2 regions of the Bacillus sp. ISL-39 genome follow, and region 1 is predicted to be linked to the other one. Evidence: predicted binding sites of a transcription regulator. Region 1 holds the regulator's gene; the other holds the start of a gene.
What was found. Region 1 encodes Rex, which represses fermentation and respiration genes when NADH is low (regulators of the CRP and FNR family bind a similar motif). Its sites were predicted from a motif close to TTGTGAAATATTTCACAA; they were not measured.
Positions count from the first base shown of each region.

Region 2: a site for Rex is predicted at 5,914-5,931, ahead of J7E37_RS16520 (formate/nitrite transporter family protein). Genes of this name have one in related genera too.

Region 1 covers NZ_JAGGQM010000015.1:38,239-47,908, reverse strand. The annotation lists gene J7E37_RS13105 (ABC-F family ATP-binding cassette domain-containing protein) at 454-2,382, opposite strand; gene moaC (cyclic pyranopterin monophosphate synthase MoaC) at 2,563-3,057, shown strand; gene J7E37_RS13095 (redox-sensing transcriptional repressor Rex) at 3,087-3,752, shown strand; gene J7E37_RS13090 (YdiK family protein) at 3,779-3,979, opposite strand; gene J7E37_RS13085 (CPBP family intramembrane glutamic endopeptidase) at 3,983-4,714, opposite strand; gene groES (co-chaperone GroES) at 5,097-5,381, shown strand; gene groL (chaperonin GroEL) at 5,440-7,068, shown strand; gene J7E37_RS13070 (FAD-dependent monooxygenase) at 7,528-8,721, shown strand; gene J7E37_RS13065 (hypothetical protein) at 8,979-9,182, shown strand; gene J7E37_RS13060 (hypothetical protein) at 9,522-9,670, shown strand, end outside.
Region 2 covers NZ_JAGGQM010000022.1:135,197-144,866, reverse strand. The annotation lists gene J7E37_RS16555 (hypothetical protein) at 823-993, shown strand; gene J7E37_RS16550 (transcriptional regulator SplA domain-containing protein) at 1,132-1,380, shown strand; gene J7E37_RS16545 (class I SAM-dependent methyltransferase) at 1,720-2,751, shown strand; gene J7E37_RS16540 (hypothetical protein) at 2,785-2,943, opposite strand; gene J7E37_RS16535 (YozQ family protein) at 2,965-3,168, opposite strand; gene J7E37_RS16530 (MFS transporter) at 3,315-4,493, opposite strand; gene J7E37_RS16525 (XapX domain-containing protein) at 4,701-4,871, shown strand; gene J7E37_RS16520 (formate/nitrite transporter family protein) at 5,060-5,896, opposite strand; gene J7E37_RS16515 (endonuclease MutS2) at 6,203-8,131, opposite strand; gene J7E37_RS16510 (Crp/Fnr family transcriptional regulator) at 8,656-9,318, shown strand; gene J7E37_RS16505 (LrgB family protein) at 9,365-9,670, opposite strand, start outside.

The sequences.
Region 1 (9,670 bases):
GAAATGTGCATAATGTGGATAAAAACCGCTGTTTTTGTGGATAATGTGGAAAACTCTCTGGATAAGCTATAAATCAGTCTTTACTATGTGAATAACTATGTGAACAAAAAGTCCCGGTTTTTACTCGGGACTTTTTTTGTGGATTATTTTAGTTCTGTCGTAGAAATTGTCGAAAAAATGATATTTATGTCATTTTAAATTAAAGTAAAAGGATTTTTAGTGCTCAGTCTGGTTTGCTAAAAAACTTTTATAACATAAATTAGAATAATATAGCGCAAATTTACTTTTTATAGCGCAAATCAGGATAATATAGCGCCATTTTATTTTTTATAGCGCAAAACTTAATAATATAGCGAAAATCTCATTTTTATAGCGAATTGGAAATTCCTCAGTTTTTTACCAATTTTTCAGTACAAAAAAATACCGGACACCCTCATGTCCGGTTATTCATCATTAAGCCAGCTCTGTCCACTCATCCATCAGTTCATCGAGTTTCTTTTTTGCGGCTTCAATCTTACTATTGATCTCTCCTGCTTTTTCGTGATCCTGGAAAACCTCTGGATCACAGAGCAATTCTTCGTATTCAGCAACTTCTAATTCCAGCTGTTCAATCTTCGCTTCCACTTCTTCCATGCGGCGTTTGCGCTGGCGTTCGAGTTTTTTCGCTTCTTTGTCCTGCTGATAGGAGGTTTTGTCCTGCTTTGAGTTGTCCACAAAGCTTCCAGATGCTTTGGCGGCCTGTTCTGCCAATGCCTTCAGCTCTTCCTGCTCAAGCTTTTTCTCGACGTAATAATCGTAATCGCCAAGGTATTCAGTTGAACCAGCACGGTCGAGCTCGAGAACCTTTGTCGCGATCCTGTTGATAAAATAGCGGTCATGTGAGACGAACAGGATGGTGCCTGGATAATCAATCAGGGCATTCTCGAGAACTTCCTTGCTGTCCAGGTCAAGGTGGTTTGTCGGCTCGTCCAAAATTAAGAAATTCGAATTCTGCAGCATCAGCTTGGCCAGTGCCAGACGGGCCTTTTCACCACCGCTCAGGGTGGAGACGATTTTTAAGACATCATCACCTGAGAAAAGAAAGTTCCCAAGTACTGTGCGGATTTCTTTTTCAGACTTCAGGGGGTATTCATCCCAAAGTTCATTCAATACCTTTTTATTCGAGCTGAGCTCTGCCTGTTCCTGATCATAGTAGCCGATCGAAACATTGGAACCATATTGAATATTGCCGTTAATCGAGGGCAGTTTCTCAACGATTGTTTTTAGTAAAGTTGATTTTCCAACGCCATTCGGTCCAACCAGTGCCGTACTGTCCCCACGGGAAAGATTGAACGAGATATTTTCAGATACGATGTCATTCTGATAGCCGACAGCAAGTGTATTCACCTTCAGGACATCATTCCCGCTCTGGCGCTCAATTTGGAAGCTGAACGTGGCGGATTTTTCATCACCCTTAGGCCTGTCCATACGGTCGATTTTTTCAAGCTGTTTCCGTCGGCTCTGGGCACGCTTAGTTGTTGATGCCCTGGCCAGGTTACGCTGGATAAAGTCCTGTAGCTTGGAGATCTCATCCTGCTGCTTCTCATACAGTTTCAAATCCCGCTCATAATTCGCGGCTTTCTGCTCTAAATACGAGCTGTAATTGCCAGGAAACTTCGTCAGCTGATGGCGGGAGATTTCATATACCTGGTTCACGACCTTATCAAGGAAGTAGCGGTCATGTGAGACGATCAGGATGGCTCCGCTATAGCCTTGCAAATACTGCTCAAGCCAGGAAAGCGTGTCAATATCCAGGTGGTTCGTCGGTTCATCCAGAATCAGAATATCCGGGCGCGTCAATAATAGCTTCGCCAATGCGAGTCTAGTTTTCTGTCCGCCGCTTAAAGTGGATATCTTTGTGGAATAATCAAAAGAATGGAAGTTCAGGCCGTGAAGGACGGAACGGATATCGGCTTCATATTGGTATCCGCCTTTTTCCTTGAACTGAACCTGCAGCAAGTCATACTCTTTGAGGACTCTGTCGTATTCTGTCTGATTAGACAGGATTCCAGGATCCGACATTTTTTCCTCCAGCCGGCGCAAGTCTTTTTCCATGTTGTGCAGATGATCAAAAACACCCAGCATTTCATCCCAGATGCTTTTCTCGGATTCAAGCCCTGTATTTTGGGCCAGATAGCCAATTGTCGTACCTTTTGGCCGGATGATCTCACCGCCGTCATGTGATTCGTACCCGGCGATGATTTTCAGCAGGGTTGATTTTCCTGCCCCGTTCCGGCCGACAAGCGCTACTCGGTCATTAGTCTGTATTTCAAACTTTATATTCGATAAAATAAGATCAGCAGCAAAATATTTTGATAGCTGATTAACTTGTAATAATATCATTATTTTTCACCTCTATTGCCTTAGAGATAGTGTAACCCAATAATATAGGCACGGCAATATGTGCGCCCTGCTATAGGTCCCATGGTATTAAAATTCCGCTATATTATTGAGAACATTGAAACAAAGTTCACACACAAGTTTGACAAAATAGTGTATCATTTGGTAGAAAGGAGCTTTATTATGGCAGAATTTACGCATTTTAACGAAGAGGGCAGAGCGAAGATGGTCGATGTCAGCGAAAAACCAGAGACGGTCCGTACGGCAGTCGCCCATTCAAGCATAACCGTGAACGAAGATATATATGTGAGAATCACTGAAAATAAAATGAAAAAAGGGGATGTACTTGCTGTCGCGCAGGTAGCAGGCATCATGGCAGCGAAGAAGACGTCTGAAATCATCCCGATGTGCCACCCGATTCCATTGACAGGCATTGACCTTTCATTCGATTGGGAGCAAAATGAAAATGACTATATTTTGAACATCGCCGCAGCTGTAAAAACAAAAGGGAATACAGGTGTGGAAATGGAAGCGCTAACAGCAGCTTCAGCATGTGCGCTGACTGTTTATGATATGTGCAAGGCCGCAGATAAGGGCATGGTGATCGGCAAGACATATCTTGTTGAAAAAACCGGCGGTAAAAACGGTGATTTCAAGAGAGAAGAAAAGTTGAGATAGAAATACGGACAGAGGGTGGAGGATGGAGAATGACGAATGATGCTATGAAGATTCCGCAGGCAACCGCAAAACGTTTGCCACTATATTACCGGTTCTTATTGAACTTGCATTCTTCAGGGAAGCAAAGGGTGTCATCCGCGGAATTAAGTGAAGCGGTAAAAGTGGATTCAGCGACTATCCGAAGGGATTTTTCCTACTTTGGAGCTTTGGGTAAAAAAGGGTACGGGTACAATGTGAATTACCTGCTGACTTTCTTCCGAAAGACACTTGATCAGGATGAACTGACGAAGGTAGCCTTGATTGGAGTCGGGAATCTGGGAACAGCGTTTTTGAATTATAATTTTTCCAAAAACAATAACACGAAGATTGAGATAGCCTTTGATGTTGACCCTGACAAGGTCGGCACGAAGATTGGCGACGTAGCAGTATATCATATGGATGACCTGGACAAGGTTGTCGTCGAGGAAGGAATCCAGGTCGCAATCCTGACTGTTCCTTCAGCAGTAGCACAGCCGATAACAGACCGATTGGTGCAGGCGAATATCAAGGGAATCCTTAATTTCACGCCAGCGAGACTGAATGTGCCGGCGTCCATCAGGATTCATCACATTGATTTGGCGGTTGAACTGCAGTCATTGATTTATTTCTTAAAACATTATCCAACAGATACTGAAACAACTGAATCGGTAGAATAAAAAACAGCTCCTTCACGATGAAGGAGCTATTTTTTCTGTATATTCTTCAGTTTGAAATGGAACATGATCATCCTGATGCCAGAGCCAAAGTCGAACGTGGCAAGGGCTACAAGCAAATAGCTGAAGAATCCCCAGCCTGTCTCATTTACATTCTGGATGGCGAAATAGGTGAATAAGCTGCCTAACAAGATGTAGACAATGCCTGAAAATATAGGCGATTGCTTCATAACTTAAAATCCCCCAATAAAGCTTTGAATTTTCTCTGCTTCTTTTATCATTCTCTCAATGTCTTCCCTAAATACGGATTGAATCAGTACAACCATCGTATTCATTGTAACATGGGCAATGATAGGCACGATGATCCGCTTTGTTTTTACATAAAGGAAAGCAAAGGTGAACCCCATTGCTGAGTACAGGATCACGTGCTCCGGCTCCATATGCGCAAGCGCGAAAATGACGGAGCTGATCAGTCCGGCGAAAAAGAAATTCATTTTCTTATGCAGGCTGCCGAAAATGATTTTTCGGAAGACGATTTCTTCTAAAATTGGGCCGATAATCGAACTGACCAAAATGACAATCGGGAACATTTCAATCAGCTTGATGATTTCCTGTGTATTCTCCGAGCCCATTTCGATCCCAAGCATGTTCTCGATGCTTGCAGCAATCGATTGGGCGAACAGAGCAAGGAATACACCTGCGAATGCCCAGACAGCTGAGCTTGCCGGTGATGAAGCATCACGCAGGTCGGCGCCTGTCCGGCGTTCCTTCCTTAGGAGCAGGAGCACAATCACAAGTGTCAGCGAAAAGCTGATCACGAGCCAGTAGGGAATCGAAAGGGTCTCCATTTCCTCCAGGCTTTTTCCCATTGCGGCTCCGATAAAGGCAACAATCGGGATACCGATCAAGCTTGAAAGCTGCATGGCGATATAGGCGATAATGACGTACCAGTATTCCTTTTTCAATATGATAATCTCCTTCTATTCGGATCGGTCTATGTGTATGCCATAAAAGCAATTATAAGAATGCTATCTATCCATTTTACTAGTAATCATCGGGAAAGTTCAAATATCAGGGTGTCTCGTGAATATTTTGGTTAAAATTCCTGTGAACTGGCATACTCTTTATGGTGGTCTTTTTTAGCCGGGCTTCCCACGGATATGCGAAAAATAGTACATGCTGTCGAAGGGAAAGAGGCTGGATTTAAATGCTAAAATTTATAAAAAAATTAGGCTTCACGCTTGCAAAAAAAATGGAGATTCATTATTATATAAATTGTGTTAGCACTCTATTGAGGCGAGTGCTAATAAAAAATAATCTACATATAATTTGAGGAGGTTGTTTCACTTGATCAAGCCACTAGGAGATCGCATTATTATCGAGCTTGTTGAGTCTGAAGAAAAAACTGCAAGCGGTATCGTTTTACCCGACACAGCGAAAGAAAAACCTCAAGAAGGTAAAGTCGTAGCTGTTGGAACTGGCCGAGTTCTTGAAAGCGGTGAGCGCGTTGCTCTTGAAGTTGCAGTCGGAGACCGCATTATCTTCTCAAAATACGCAGGCACAGAAGTAAAGTACCAGGGAACTGAGTACCTGATCCTACGTGAAAACGACATTCTAGCAGTTGTAGAATAATCACTGCGATTATAGACAGAACGTTAAAATATTAATAATCTGAGGAGGTCTTTTTACAATGGCAAAAGAAATTAAGTTCAGTGAAGAAGCACGCCGCGCGATGCTTCGCGGGGTAGATTCTCTTGCAAATGCAGTAAAAGTAACTCTTGGACCAAAGGGACGCAACGTGGTTCTTGAGAAGAAATTCGGTTCACCTCTTATCACGAATGATGGTGTAACGATCGCAAAAGAAATCGAGCTTGAAGATGCATTCGAAAACATGGGTGCTAAGCTTGTTGCTGAAGTAGCAAGCAAGACAAACGATGTTGCTGGGGACGGAACGACTACTGCAACAGTTCTTGCTCAAGCGATGATCCGCGAAGGTCTTAAGAACGTAACGGCCGGCGCTAACCCAATGGGCATCCGCAAAGGTATGGAAAAGGCTGTTGTTACAGCTGTTGAAGAGTTAAAGGCTATTTCCAAGCCAATAGAAGGCAAAGCTTCGATCGCACAAGTTGCGGCAATCTCTGCTGCTGACGAAGAAGTAGGCCAATTGATTGCAGAAGCAATGGAGCGCGTTGGCAACGACGGCGTTATCACAATCGAAGAATCTAAAGGCTTCACTACAGAATTGGACGTTGTTGAAGGTATGCAGTTCGACCGCGGATATGCATCTCCTTACATGGTAACTGATTCTGACAAAATGGAAGCAGTTCTTGAAAATCCATATATCCTGATCACTGACAAGAAGATCGGCAATATCCAGGAAATCCTTCCTGTTCTTGAGCAGGTTGTCCAGCAAGGCAAGCCATTATTGATCGTTGCTGAAGATGTGGAAGGTGAAGCACTTGCTACATTAGTAGTCAACAAGCTTCGCGGAACATTCAACGCAGTAGCTGTCAAGGCTCCTGGCTTTGGTGACCGCCGTAAGGCTATGCTTGAAGACATCGCTGCATTGACTGGCGGTGAAGTGATCACTGAAGAGCTTGGCCGTGAACTTAAGTCTGCTACAATCACATCACTTGGACGCGCTTCTAAAGTTGTGGTTACAAAAGAAAACACAACAGTGGTTGAAGGTGCTGGAGACAGCGCTGCAATCGAAAGCCGCGTAAACCAGATCCGTGTTCAAATGGAAGAAACAACTTCTGAATTTGATCGTGAAAAGCTGCAAGAGCGCCTTGCTAAGCTAGCTGGCGGTGTTGCAGTCATCAAGGTTGGTGCTGCTACTGAAACTGAATTGAAAGAACGCAAGCTTCGCATTGAAGATGCCCTTAACTCAACTCGCGCTGCAGTTGAAGAAGGAATCGTATCAGGCGGAGGCGTAGCGCTTCTTAACGTATACAACAAAGTGGCTGGAATCCAGGCTGAAGGCGACGAAGCTACTGGCGTGAACATCGTCCTTCGCGCTATGGAAGAACCAGTTCGCCAAATTGCTCACAACGCTGGCCTTGAAGGATCAGTCATCGTTGAGCGCCTGAAGCGCGAAGAAGTAGGCACAGGCTTCAACGCTGCAACTGGCGAGTGGGTAAACATGATCGAATCCGGTATCGTGGACCCAACTAAAGTGACTCGTTATGCACTTCAAAACGCAGCATCCGTATCTGCAATGTTCTTGACTACTGAAGCAGTAGTTGCCGACATTCCAGAAGAAGGCGGCGGCGGAATGCCTGACATGAGCGGCATGGGCGGCATGGGCGGAATGATGTAATAAGCCGCTTTACGCCTTGATCTATAAGGGTCTTAAAGCGATTTGCTAACATAATGAAAAATGAAAGAAGCTTCTCATAAGTTGACCAAACTTGTGGGAAGCTTCTTTTTTCGTTTCTTGCGTGACATAAAGGTACTAGAATAGTAACGAAAGTTTGGTACCTTCTCTACTTTTTACCCCTTCAAATTAATTACACTTCTTAACTGCATAAATTTCATTTAACCATTTAGGATTCGTAAGCGAACAATTCATACAAACATTCTTGCTATTTATTTTGCATAGAAAATATCTTATTCAATTTAAAAAAAATTAAATTTAATATTTACATCCGGCAGAAATCCAACTATAATGAATGTAAGTAGTTACTAACATTACTAATTTTGTTATAGTCTTTTGGGTAACTACTAGATCAATATTGATGCTAACTAACAAATACTTTATAACTGGGGTGAATAATATATGAAAAAAATAAATACAGATGTATGCATAGTAGGATCAGGGCCTTCAGGAGCTTTGCTTGGCTTATTATTAGCAAAACAAGGACACGAGGTAATATTATTAGAGAAATTCTCTAACTTTGACCGTGATTATCGAGGTGAAATTCTGCAGCCGTCTACTTTACAGTTACTCGACAAAATAAACTTACTTGAATATATTCTTGAACAACCCCACAAGAAAATTGCACAAGGGGGGATACACTTTAAAGGTAATAGAATTATGGAATTTAAAATGAATGATATATCTCAAGAATATCCCTATGCCATTCAAATGGCTCAATCAACATTTATCCAAGCCTTGTTAGTTGAAGCAAAAAAACACCCAAATTTTAAAATGTATTTCAACTCTAATATTAAAACAATTCTTAGAGATGAAGATAATCATATAAATGGGGTGTCCGGTACCATTGAAAAAGAACCAAATGAGATCTATGCTAATGTAACTGTTGGTAGTGACGGAAGACAATCAACTATAAGAAAACAAACATCATTTAAGGCTACTAATGAACACCATCGCAGTAATTTGGTTTGGTTCACTATAGATTGGCCATCACACTTGCCTCATGAGTTAATGTATATGTTTACAGGGAAGAATAATTTATTCATGATTCCAAAGTATCCAGACAAAATGCAAATAGGATATACATTTACCAAAGAGCAGCAGGCCAGGGTAAAAGAAAATAACTATCAAGAAATTAGGAGCCTCGTAATTGAACAATTTCCAGAGTTAAAAGAGCAAGTAGAGAATTCCAAACAGTTTGTTAAGCTACAAGTCATTTCTTTAACATTGGAACATTGGGCAACGGATGGATTAGTCTTAGTCGGAGATGCTGCACACGTTATGACCCCCATTGGAGTCATTGGTATCAATGTTGCTTTAGCTGATTCTATTGTTGCTGCGGATGTTATACATGAAGCATTATTGGAGAAAGATTATTCAAAATACAAATTGTCAGAGATTGAAAAGAAAAGGAAACCGGAAGCAGACCAACTTCAAAAATTACAGATTAAAGTAGAATCATTGATTTTTACTACCAATCCTGTTGTATCTAATATAAGGCCTTATTTGGTGCAATTCATATCAAAAACACCTTTAGTTAATCTATTAATGAAAAAGTTTTTCTTTCCGGTGAATCAAGAGAAGAAGGCAGGGTAAAACCACAATTTTATTTAGATTTATTGTTAGTTAGTGCTAACATATAAAAGTCAGGAGGGATTGCGGATGGCAGGCAACAGTTCATGCGAAAGGTTCAGATGTTATTAGAATGCTTTTATCCGGATGTTAATGGAAAATTCAGCTGGAGAAATAAATTTGCCGACCACTTTTTCTAACAGCTAAAAAAATGTACAAGGGTATTGGCTTATAAATAGGGGAGAATGCCGCCCTAGATATTTTGGAAAGGGGTTATTATATTGGGCGAAGTCTCACTAAATGGTGATTTAAGCAGAAGCAAGGCGAAATATTTTGAAGCTCAGCGTTCGGGTGATAATAAAGCTATGAATCAAGCTAAGGAAGAAGCAATGAAAATAATGAATGAATACAAAAGAATCCCTGATAAAGATAAAGTTGAAGTAAGTGACCAGGCATTAACTAAATATAAGAATTCAATTAAATAATTTATAACCCAAAAATAAAATTTAAAGATACAGGGAAAGAACGATATTGATTTCACTTTAGCTATCGAAATTACATTAATTATTACAAGTCTTCAGTTGATCTTGAAATTAAAATTTGATACATGGGATAAAATGTTTAAGAACAATTAAATACTGACTGGCAAAGAATGAAAAACCATCATAAATTCGTTGGTGTCTACCTTAATTTTAAGCGGTCCAAAGCGGGCCGCTTATTTTTAGTTTTTAAAATACTTGATATAAATCGCTTTATCATCATTTTGTTCGTGTGTATCGTGGTTGTTGTTAATTTGTAGATTACAGATGTATTAATAAGCAATTATGTTACAGAACATATTCATAACAACAAGCGGAGAAATCAATGGTTGTCTCCGGACAGTTGCGAAATCATCAAATGGAAAGCTCGATTTTGACGGAAATAAAGTATATGAACTATTTGCGTACCAACAGTTTGCAGGAAGGTTTTACGC
Region 2 (9,670 bases), on a different contig from region 1:
GCTGAAAGGTGCCTTTTTATATAATCCAGAAAGGACTGCAAAGAAAAAAGAAGCTCATATCGAGCTTCTTCTTTAACATCTTAGGAGACCCAACCAGCATCAGCCCAAAACATTTTTGGAACTATTGAGTTGTATGATCCTCTTACTATAGCCGATGAGTGCTTGTTCCGCATTAAGGGTGTCTTTTAAAAAAGGTTTCCCTGTTTTATGACGTCCCTTTACAAACACATTTTTCGGTATAATCACCGAGAGACTCATTATTCGCTAGTGTGTTTGCGTCTTTTCTCCAATTAGGTCATGCATCCCTACTGACCACTCCATTTGAATGGCAGCTGCTATGAAGGAAATATTCTACTACGACTGTTTCACCTGAAACTTGTTGACTTCCTAATAAGCTGGCACCTTTCCAAGTAACTATTGATACTCTGTTGGTAAAAAGCTTCTTTCCAACGTACATTTACTATAGGCTGGACTCTTGCTTTTTCCCTTTTGAATTGAACCATCGGAAGGTCAAGAACTTTCTTTAGGTTAACTTCGTGAACAGGTCCTTTTCCCTTTAGCTGGTGATGCTGACTTTTTGAAGATCAGCTTCAAACACTTTAGGAATAACCACTTTTCGTTCACTACGGAACGAACACAATTGGTTGAGCCTCCTAAGATGTTAATCACTTTCTTTCTACACTTTTATTATACCACCATATCCAAATGTAAACCCTTTCATTTGTGACAGATTAGTGTCCTTTCCAATAATTATCACTCAATTAAATTCCCAGTATATCCTCACTCTCAATACAAAAACTACCCTTATCAGGGGGTGAGAAAATGGACATTCATAAAGATGATTTAAAAAGGGATAAAGATTTACTCAGCTCGACATATACTCCAAATCAACGGTATGTACCCGGCGGATCAGTTGACGAGCACAGAGATTTTGAAGCGGGAAATATCATTCTGACGGGCGATGAAATAAAACAGCAAAATGAAAATTTATAGCTTGCCTACTTTATTTAAACTATAGTCCCTGCAATATCAAGATTTTTACGGTTCATAAAACCCTCGGTTCTGGATAAAACCGAATTTTGAATAAGGTAAGCATAACCACTTATAAGACTCATCGAAAGGGGTATTCAATTGGATTTAATCGATCCGAAAAATTTGAAGTTTGGTGATGAAGTTTTCGTTATCTACCGTAACCCGCATGTACCATCTGTATCTAACATTAAAGCAGGTGAAATTGTCCAGCATCCTAAAGATCCTAACGCGTTCGCCCTGTTCCTGAATGATACCTTGCATGTAATTGAAGATGATGATGCACTCTTTGCTACTCAAGAGGCGGCCGAAAATGCATATTTTGATGCAATGGATCCGTATCATTCTTAGCCATCATCCTTTTTATATAAGGTTTTAACAGCTTTTCATACGGGTAAATTCAATTACGCAAGCCAATTCCAATTAGGAGGGATGAAGATGAGGGTTTTAACAGCATCTTCTAAGCTCGTCATTGGCTCTGCACTCGAAGGAGGATTTGTCTACCTAAAGAAAGGCACCCTTACCCCCAACAAAGTGATACGACGCGGAAAGCTTTAAATGAGCAAATCCTCTTTCCTCTAAAAGCACACCCACAAAGGGTGTGCTTTTTTGCAATTTTTAGAAATTTAAAGGGTTTTACCTTTCTTTACTCGAATTTAGTAAGCAATAAAAATGTTTGGGGTGACTGTATTGCTTCAATTAGAAATTGAACCTGCAATAAAACTCAATGAAACCCGCTTGCAGCCTTCCTACAGAATGGACCTCAGGAGTTTTTCCGAAAAGGAATACAATAAGTTCGTAAAAGTGAATACAGTTAATGATTGGAGCCAGCTTCGCTGGAAAGATGCAGGAAGGCCATACGAGGTAACATCCTTTGCGCAGGAAAAAAAGGAATGGGAGCAAGTCAATCAACAAAGTCTGCCCGCACACACCTCCTGGCAAATGTTCAACAAATCGTTTCACGAGTGGTTTGTTAAGGATGTTCCTGCAGAAATGGACAATTCGAAACAAAATTTCATGGAGAGCTTAAAGGGTTTCAAACTGAATGAAACAAAGTCTGCATTAGGTGAACTGATCAGAATCCACCTGTGGAACTACGCTCACCGGATTGAGGACGGCATCTGGGACCCAAGGGGCAAACGCGCATTGTTCGAAGGACTTGATTTAATAAAGCCAAGAATCCTCTTCCTGGGAGCCGCTGAAGGTTACGAAGCAATGCAGCTAAGTGCCATGTATCCAGGCGGTGACATTGTGTTTGTGGATTATGATCCTTTCTGCAAGGATACGAGGTTTAGGGATTTTCCTGACACTTATCCCTTTCTCGGAACAAATCCCTCAACAGGAGGCAATAAAGTCTATCATAAAAGTGATTTTGAGACTGAATACATTGTTGAAGACATTCGCAACCTTCCTTTTGGCCATGAATTTGATATCGTCCTCAGTGTAGGGTTGCTTGAGCACTTCCCGGATACATTAAAAAGCGAAGTCGTGGATTGGCATAAGAAGTTCCTGAAAACAGGTGGATATATTATCATGACCACGCCAAGAGCTCAGTTAAAATCCAAACTGTATTATGAAATCATGGCCGATGTCATGAACCACACTTACAGGGAACTGATGACCGTAGAGCAGATGGGGCTGTATTTATACGAGAATGGTTTGGATATCTTAAGACATGGTTATATAAAAGTCCATAACGGGATTATCGCACGTCCCAGATAAAAACAGGCCCTTTTCCAAAAGGGCCTGTACGATTTACAAATCTGATCTCTTGACCGGTTCTTCTTCGTTATTCGTCTGATTGCCAGTGCTAGAAGTATAGCCAACTCGATAGACAAAATCCTTCTTTTGTTTTAACGCATCCGGCATTTTGTATTGATCTCGATTGGATTGAAATTCACCTTTATTCGACACTTAGGACACCTCGTTTCCTGCTTACTGATAACCTCTGTTGTTCAGTTCATCTTCAGCTCCGGATGAGCGCTCAATTTTTCCGCCGACTTCCCCTTCTACATAACTGTCACTAGCCTGCTCATGTGTCATTGCAAGCCCTTGCGAAAGTTCGTCATTTTTATGATAATCCGATGTATCATACATCCGCCCTGCAAGCCCATTACTTTTACCTTTATTCTCTCTCATGAAAGTCCCTCCTTTCGTACTTAGATTATTTTTTGATATAAATCCTAAATCCATACTTCTGTTTTCAATACTTATAGAAACAAAAAACAAACCCTGCCCTTCTATAAGGAAGGACAGGGTTTCTGGAATACTCTATAACAAAATTTTCAGTTTGCAGCAACCTGTTTCGAATGATCTCTTTTTTCATCCTTTATTAACCAGACTGTCAGCAAAACTCCCATTAAAGTCAGTGCAGCAAAAAATAAGTACACCCCATAAATACTGAATTCTTCAAAAATGATGCCGCCGAAGAATGTGAAAAACCAGTTGCCTAATCCGTTGCCGACTGCCGAGTATATCGTTACTGCCGTTGCAGTAATATGCAGGGGAGTAATATCCCGAATATACTGCAAACCTGCAGGAATGAACAATCCAAGAGAAAAGCCCTGGATAATAGCTGAGGCGTAAACAAGAGATAAAGAAGGTTCTGTAAAATAGAAAATCCATCGAATTAATGAAACGATCGCTGCAATAAAAGCGACCTGAAGCAGCCCTAATTTACGAATCCAGCTTCCTGCAGCCCTCATAAATGGAATTTCAGATAACACTGCAATAAGAAAGGCGATACCAATCCCAGTATACGTGCCGCCACGGTCCTCCACAAACAGACTGAAGTAAAAGTTATTGGCCAAATTAGGACCGAAAATCATGAATGTGACTCCAAGGAAAATTAGAAACTTCTTCATCTGCATTAAATCCTTCATGCCTGCGAATAGCCCTATTGGCCGTCCTGAAGGTTCTTTGGGCATTTTCAATGAAAAAGATGCCGAGATCAATAATGTCAGGAAAAAAGCGTAAAATATCACTTGTGGATTCCACTCGGACAACCGGCCCATTACAAAAACCGCCAGTCCGAATCCCAGTGAACCAAATAATCGGACATTTCCATAATTGACTCCTGCTTTGCTAGTGTACTTCAAGGAAATACTGTCTGATAAAGGTATGATTGCACTCTGAAAAATCGCGAGGAGCGTTGCGATGATCAAGAACGAAATAAATCCATCGAAGAAAACATAACCCAAAGCGGCAACACCTGTTATCAAGGTAGTTAAAGTCAGGAGCATATTATGGGCATTTTTCATGTCAGCAAGCATTCCCCAAAACGGCTGGAAGAAAATCATAATGACTGGACCAATGGACAGGATGATCCCAATCTGATATCCATTTAAATTTTCAACTTCACTTAAGTAAACACTTAATAAAGGAAATAAACTGCCTATGCCAAAAAAAACAAAAAGATAAAAGCCTTGCAAAGTAAAGATATTGCGCTTAACGTGCATGTCCATTTGTATCCTCCGTACTGACGCGTTATTGAGTTATATTTTACCACTATTTTAATATAAGAATAGATCATTTTGTTTCATGCATTATAAAAGAATGAATAAAGCGTTTTCATTTCATCAACCTCATGTTAAAATAATGTTGCTATGTGATCAGACGTCTGCTCACTGTAAAAATTCATTAACCATCTTGCCAAAAGAGGCGGTGAAAACATGAAAGAAATCATCTTAAGCTTAGTTGCTGGTTTAGTAGTAGGTATCCTTTTTAAATTCCTGAAGCTTCCTCTTCCAGCACCTCCAGTTCTTGCAGGTGTACTTGGAATTGTAGGAGTTTATTTAGGCGGAGTTGTTGGAGAGTGGATTCTGAATTCCTTTAAAGGTTGATAGGCTGCTTAAGCATAGGCTCTTTCTGTAAACCTCACTTCAGGCACTTCAAATCACATATCCGTATAGGCCCCAAGCCAAGAGGAATAAGACTGCATGAATATGCTTAAATTGAACTGTCAATGCAGCGAAAAGCGAAAAGCGAAAACAAAAAATCCACGGACAGCTCCGCGGATTTTTTATTGTTTTTACATTCGCTTTAAGGCATTTTGTCGATATACTGTCCGGTCTGCAGTTTGGCTTTCCTCTTTCGCCGTCCCTTTCGCATTAAGGTATACATAGAGAGTGCCAACGAAAAAGCCTCCGCCTATTATATTTCCCAAGGTTACAGGCACGAGGTTGTACAAACTGCCGGCAATACTGATTGTTTCAGGATGCGGTACGAGAAGCGCAATCGAAAAGAGGACCATGTTTGCCACGCTGTGCTCGAATCCTGAGACAACAAAAGCAAAGACCAAAAGCATTATGACTCCGATTTTTGCTGCATCTCCTTTTATACTAAATGGAACCCATACAGCAAGGCAAACAAGCCAATTGCACAGGATAGCACGAAAGAACAATTGATAAGCCGGTGTATTCATTTTCATGCTTACAGTTTCCATCATATATTGTGTTTTTTCTGGTGATAAAAATATTCCCGACAGCATGACTAGAATGCCAAAGAAAAATGCTCCAATTAGATTTCCGGAATAACATGCTATCCAGTTTTCTATGGTATCCTTCCACGTCGTTACTTTTTTCAAAGAGCTGATTGTCATCATCATTGTGTTGCTTGTGAACAGTTCTCCACCGCCGTACAAAATCAGGACAAGTGCCAATCCGAAGAAGATCGAGCTGGCGATAGGTGTTGCTGCTGAATGTGCATCAAAAAAATATTCACCCAACCGGTAAGAGACCATGATGCCAAAGCCGATATACACACCAGCAAGCGCTGCACGCATGAGGTACTTACCCTTTGATTCACTGAGATACTCTTTCTTTTTTAATGCAGTGTTGATGGCTAGTTCCATTGGCTGTTCACTCATTGTTAAGACTCCTCTATTTGTGAATAAAGTCACATTTTTTACTGATAGATTAATCTTAAACCCGAAATCAGAGTTTGTTAATAGCTAACACCATGAACTGTTTATGTCCATTTTCGAAGCGTTTTCATTTGCATTATAGAGGGTTTCTTTGAAGAGCAGGCTTTTAACCCTATAAATGAATAGGGGAAACCCCTTAGGTGTTTGGCATAATCTATCCTTATACCAGAATTGTGCTAACGTTAAAAGAGCCCTTCTGTTAAAAAGGCCCTTTTAGCAGAGTCTATATATAAATTCCCCCGGTTGGATTCAAGTATCTTCACGTATAACACTTTCTTCGATATGTTTTTTATCCATTCTGTTCAACAGCTTCCGGTTCTCTTTGGACTCAAAAATAATATTGAAATCATAGTCTTCCGGATAAAGCTGAGACGCAGGCAAGTTCAGCTTTAGGCGTTTATGATTCACCTCGACTTTTCGCTCCCTGACCTGGACGAGGTAATTCCCCTGAATGTCTGGTCCACTATAAATAACGCCCAGTTCCCCAGTGTTTAATACATGAACACTATCACCCATTTCAAATTTTATCACTTGCTTCTTTGAAACCTTGGAAGACTTCTGTCTTTTATGTCTGTTTGCTGTGATTTGCTGCTCTCTTTCTATCAAGGCAGCAGGATCATCCACAAATAACGAAGTGTAATCATGCTCTGCTTTGTAGGTTATTTCATGAGCCCGTTCAAGCAGCTTGGGGTGAATGCCCAGTTTTAGCGCAATTGCAAAAGCCTGGCTTTCCCCACCCTTTCCGATCCGCAGACGATAAGTAGGCTTAAGTGTATCAAGATTAAATTCCATTGAACCATTCATGAAATCCTCATGATTGTCAGCGAAGTCTTTAATCTCGCTGTAATGCGTTGTCGCAAATATAGTCGCCCCCTTATTGTTCAGGCTCTCAAGGATGGCTGTAGCTAGTCCCATCCCTTCTCCCGGGTCAGTCCCTGAGCCCAGCTCATCAAGAAGGATAAGTGACTTGTCATTGGCGTCCTTCAAGATCTCTTTTATATTGACAATCCTGGAACTGAAGGTGCTCAGATTTTGCTCGATGCTTTGCCCATCTCCTATATCGACAAGCACTTTATGAAAAATTCCCGCAGTGCTCCCCCCGCTTACCGGCAGAAGCAGTCCGCTTTGTGCCATTAGTGAAAGCAGCCCCGCTGTCTTGATGGATACGGTTTTCCCGCCTGTATTCGGTCCGGTAATGACAAGAGCATGATAATCTGTTCCAATTTCAATATTCAATGGAACCGCTTTTTCACCAAGCAGCGGATGGCGCGCTTGATTGAATAAAATGACAGGGTCATCAATAATTGCAACTTTTTTTGCGTCAATAGACCTGCAATATTTTGCTTTTGCAAACAGGAAGTCATAGTGAACCATCGTCTCCATGGCCATCCGGATTTCTTTCTCTTTTCCCTCAGCCAGACCAGTCAAGGCAAACAGTACTTTCTCCACTTCAGCTTGCTCGTCTAAATAAAGCCACTCCATCTGGTCCTGGAATGAGCCAATTTCTTCTGGTTCGATAAAAAGAGTTGAGCCTGATGCCGATATATCAAGGACCGCTCCTCTTACCTTGCCGCGATATTCCTTCTTTACAGGAACAACATACCTTCCGTTTCTTTGGCTGATAACAGCTTCTTGAAGAAGTGGTTTTATTTTTGCAGATTTCAACAACTGGTTAAGCCTCTCTTTTAAACGTTCTCCCTGGATTCCTATTTGTTTCCGGACCCTCAATAGTTCCCTAGATGCGTAATCATCAATCTGGCCGTTCCGAATACACCTTTGTATCTCAGCAGCAAGTTCAGGCAGTTCTTCGATTCCCTGGACATATTGAGAAACTCTTGGAGCGGCAAACTCCTTATCCTTCATGAAACGGCGGATCTTATTGCAGGTTTCCAGGAAGGAAAGCAGCAGCGCCAGTTGCTCTGTCCGAAGCGGGATTCCTTTGTTAAATCCCTTAAGAACTGTTTCCATCCCTTCAAGACCGTGGATCGGAACACTGGTACTAATCCTGAGAATTTCAACTGCTTCATAAACTTCCTCCTGCCATGATGTGATCTGCTTCAGATTGGCGGAAGGCTGCATTTCCGTTACTTTTATTCGGCCTGATTCAGTTAAAGCAAATCCAGCGATTTCACCCTTTATTTTGTCGTAACCAAGAACTGTAAATGTTTGTTCGTTCAAGTTAGTTTCCTCCTTTAAAAATATAAAAAGCCGCTTTGGAACAAGTCCACAGCGGCTTCTAAAATGCCTCGCAGACACGGCTGCAGGCACTCCTTTCCAAAAGAAAAAGCTGTGTACAAAGACACAGCTTCTGCTTACGGATATCAAGCATGCTTTACTATGTTCATTGTTCTTAACATTCAATCCCGCGCATAGTTAAATAAACCCATTGCAGGCCTATTAAAAAATCCGGATTGACCGTATGAAATTAACGGTTTAGTTAAGAACGGCACCTAACATAAAACATACTCCCAAATATAAAAAAATTTTCTTCTACAATAGAATACTTCCATTTCATCAGGATAGTCAACCACATTTATCCAATTAAGTTATAAATATAGAAACAATAGGTCCAAAAAAGATTGTTCACATTTTCTCTATTGACCTATTGTTTATATTTCATTTTAAATTAGGTTTAAACAACGGACGGAAAAGGTGGAGATTGCGTGGCCAGCCAGGAAAATCAAAATAGCCTTACTTATGAGATGAGCGAATTAATAAAAGCATCCGAAAAAATCATTAAATTCAAGAAAGGAACTTTTTTATTCCGCGAGGGGCAGGAAGCAAAGGAGATGTATGTTATTCTGTCTGGCAAGGTACAAATCTCGAAAATGAACGCCGAAGGAAAAGAATTGTATTTAAGATTATGTAAAAAAAACGACATTGTAGGTGAGCTAACTCTCTTTACAGCAGGCCCAAGATACTTATTCAATGCACGAGTAGTTGAAGATGGTGAAGCAGCAGCTGTTAATATTGAAAATCTGGAACAAATATTATTCAATAACAGCCAGCTTGCGTACCAATTCCTTAAGTGGATGAATGACCATATTCGAAGAACCATCACTAAATTTCGCGATCTTGTCTTGAACGGCAAAAAAGGAGCGTTGTATTCTACATTGATCAGGCTAAGCAATAGTTATGGCACTAAACAGGAGGATGGCATCCACATTAATGTACCAATCACGAACCAGGATTTAGCTAACTACTGTGGAACCGCGCGGGAAAGCGTCAGCCGCATGCTCGGTGAACTGCGGGATGAAGGAATCATCTCGATACACAAGAAAAGAATTATCATCCATAACCTGAACTACTTAAAACAACAAATCGACTGTGAAAATTGTCCAATCGAGTATTGCAATATTGAATAAATGTGAAAAAGGAAACCAGAGGAGGTTTCCTTTTTCATATGCATCCTTACAAAAATACCGGGAGAATTATTGGCAGGAACAACGAAGTTATTATAGCGGCCATTCCCATTGCTGCACCTGAAACTGCGCCCTGCAGCTCTCCTTCCCTGGCGGCTTCTGCTGTTCCAATTCCGTGAGCAATGGTTCCGATGGCTAACCCTCTTGAAAAAGGGTCATCGATTTTCATGATGTTCATAAGAAACGGGCCAATCATCGCCCCAAGCATGCCTGTAATCATGACGAACGCAGCAACCAAAATTGAGTCTGCCCCGATGATCCTGGCAACCTCTGAAGCTACAGGTATTGTAATAGA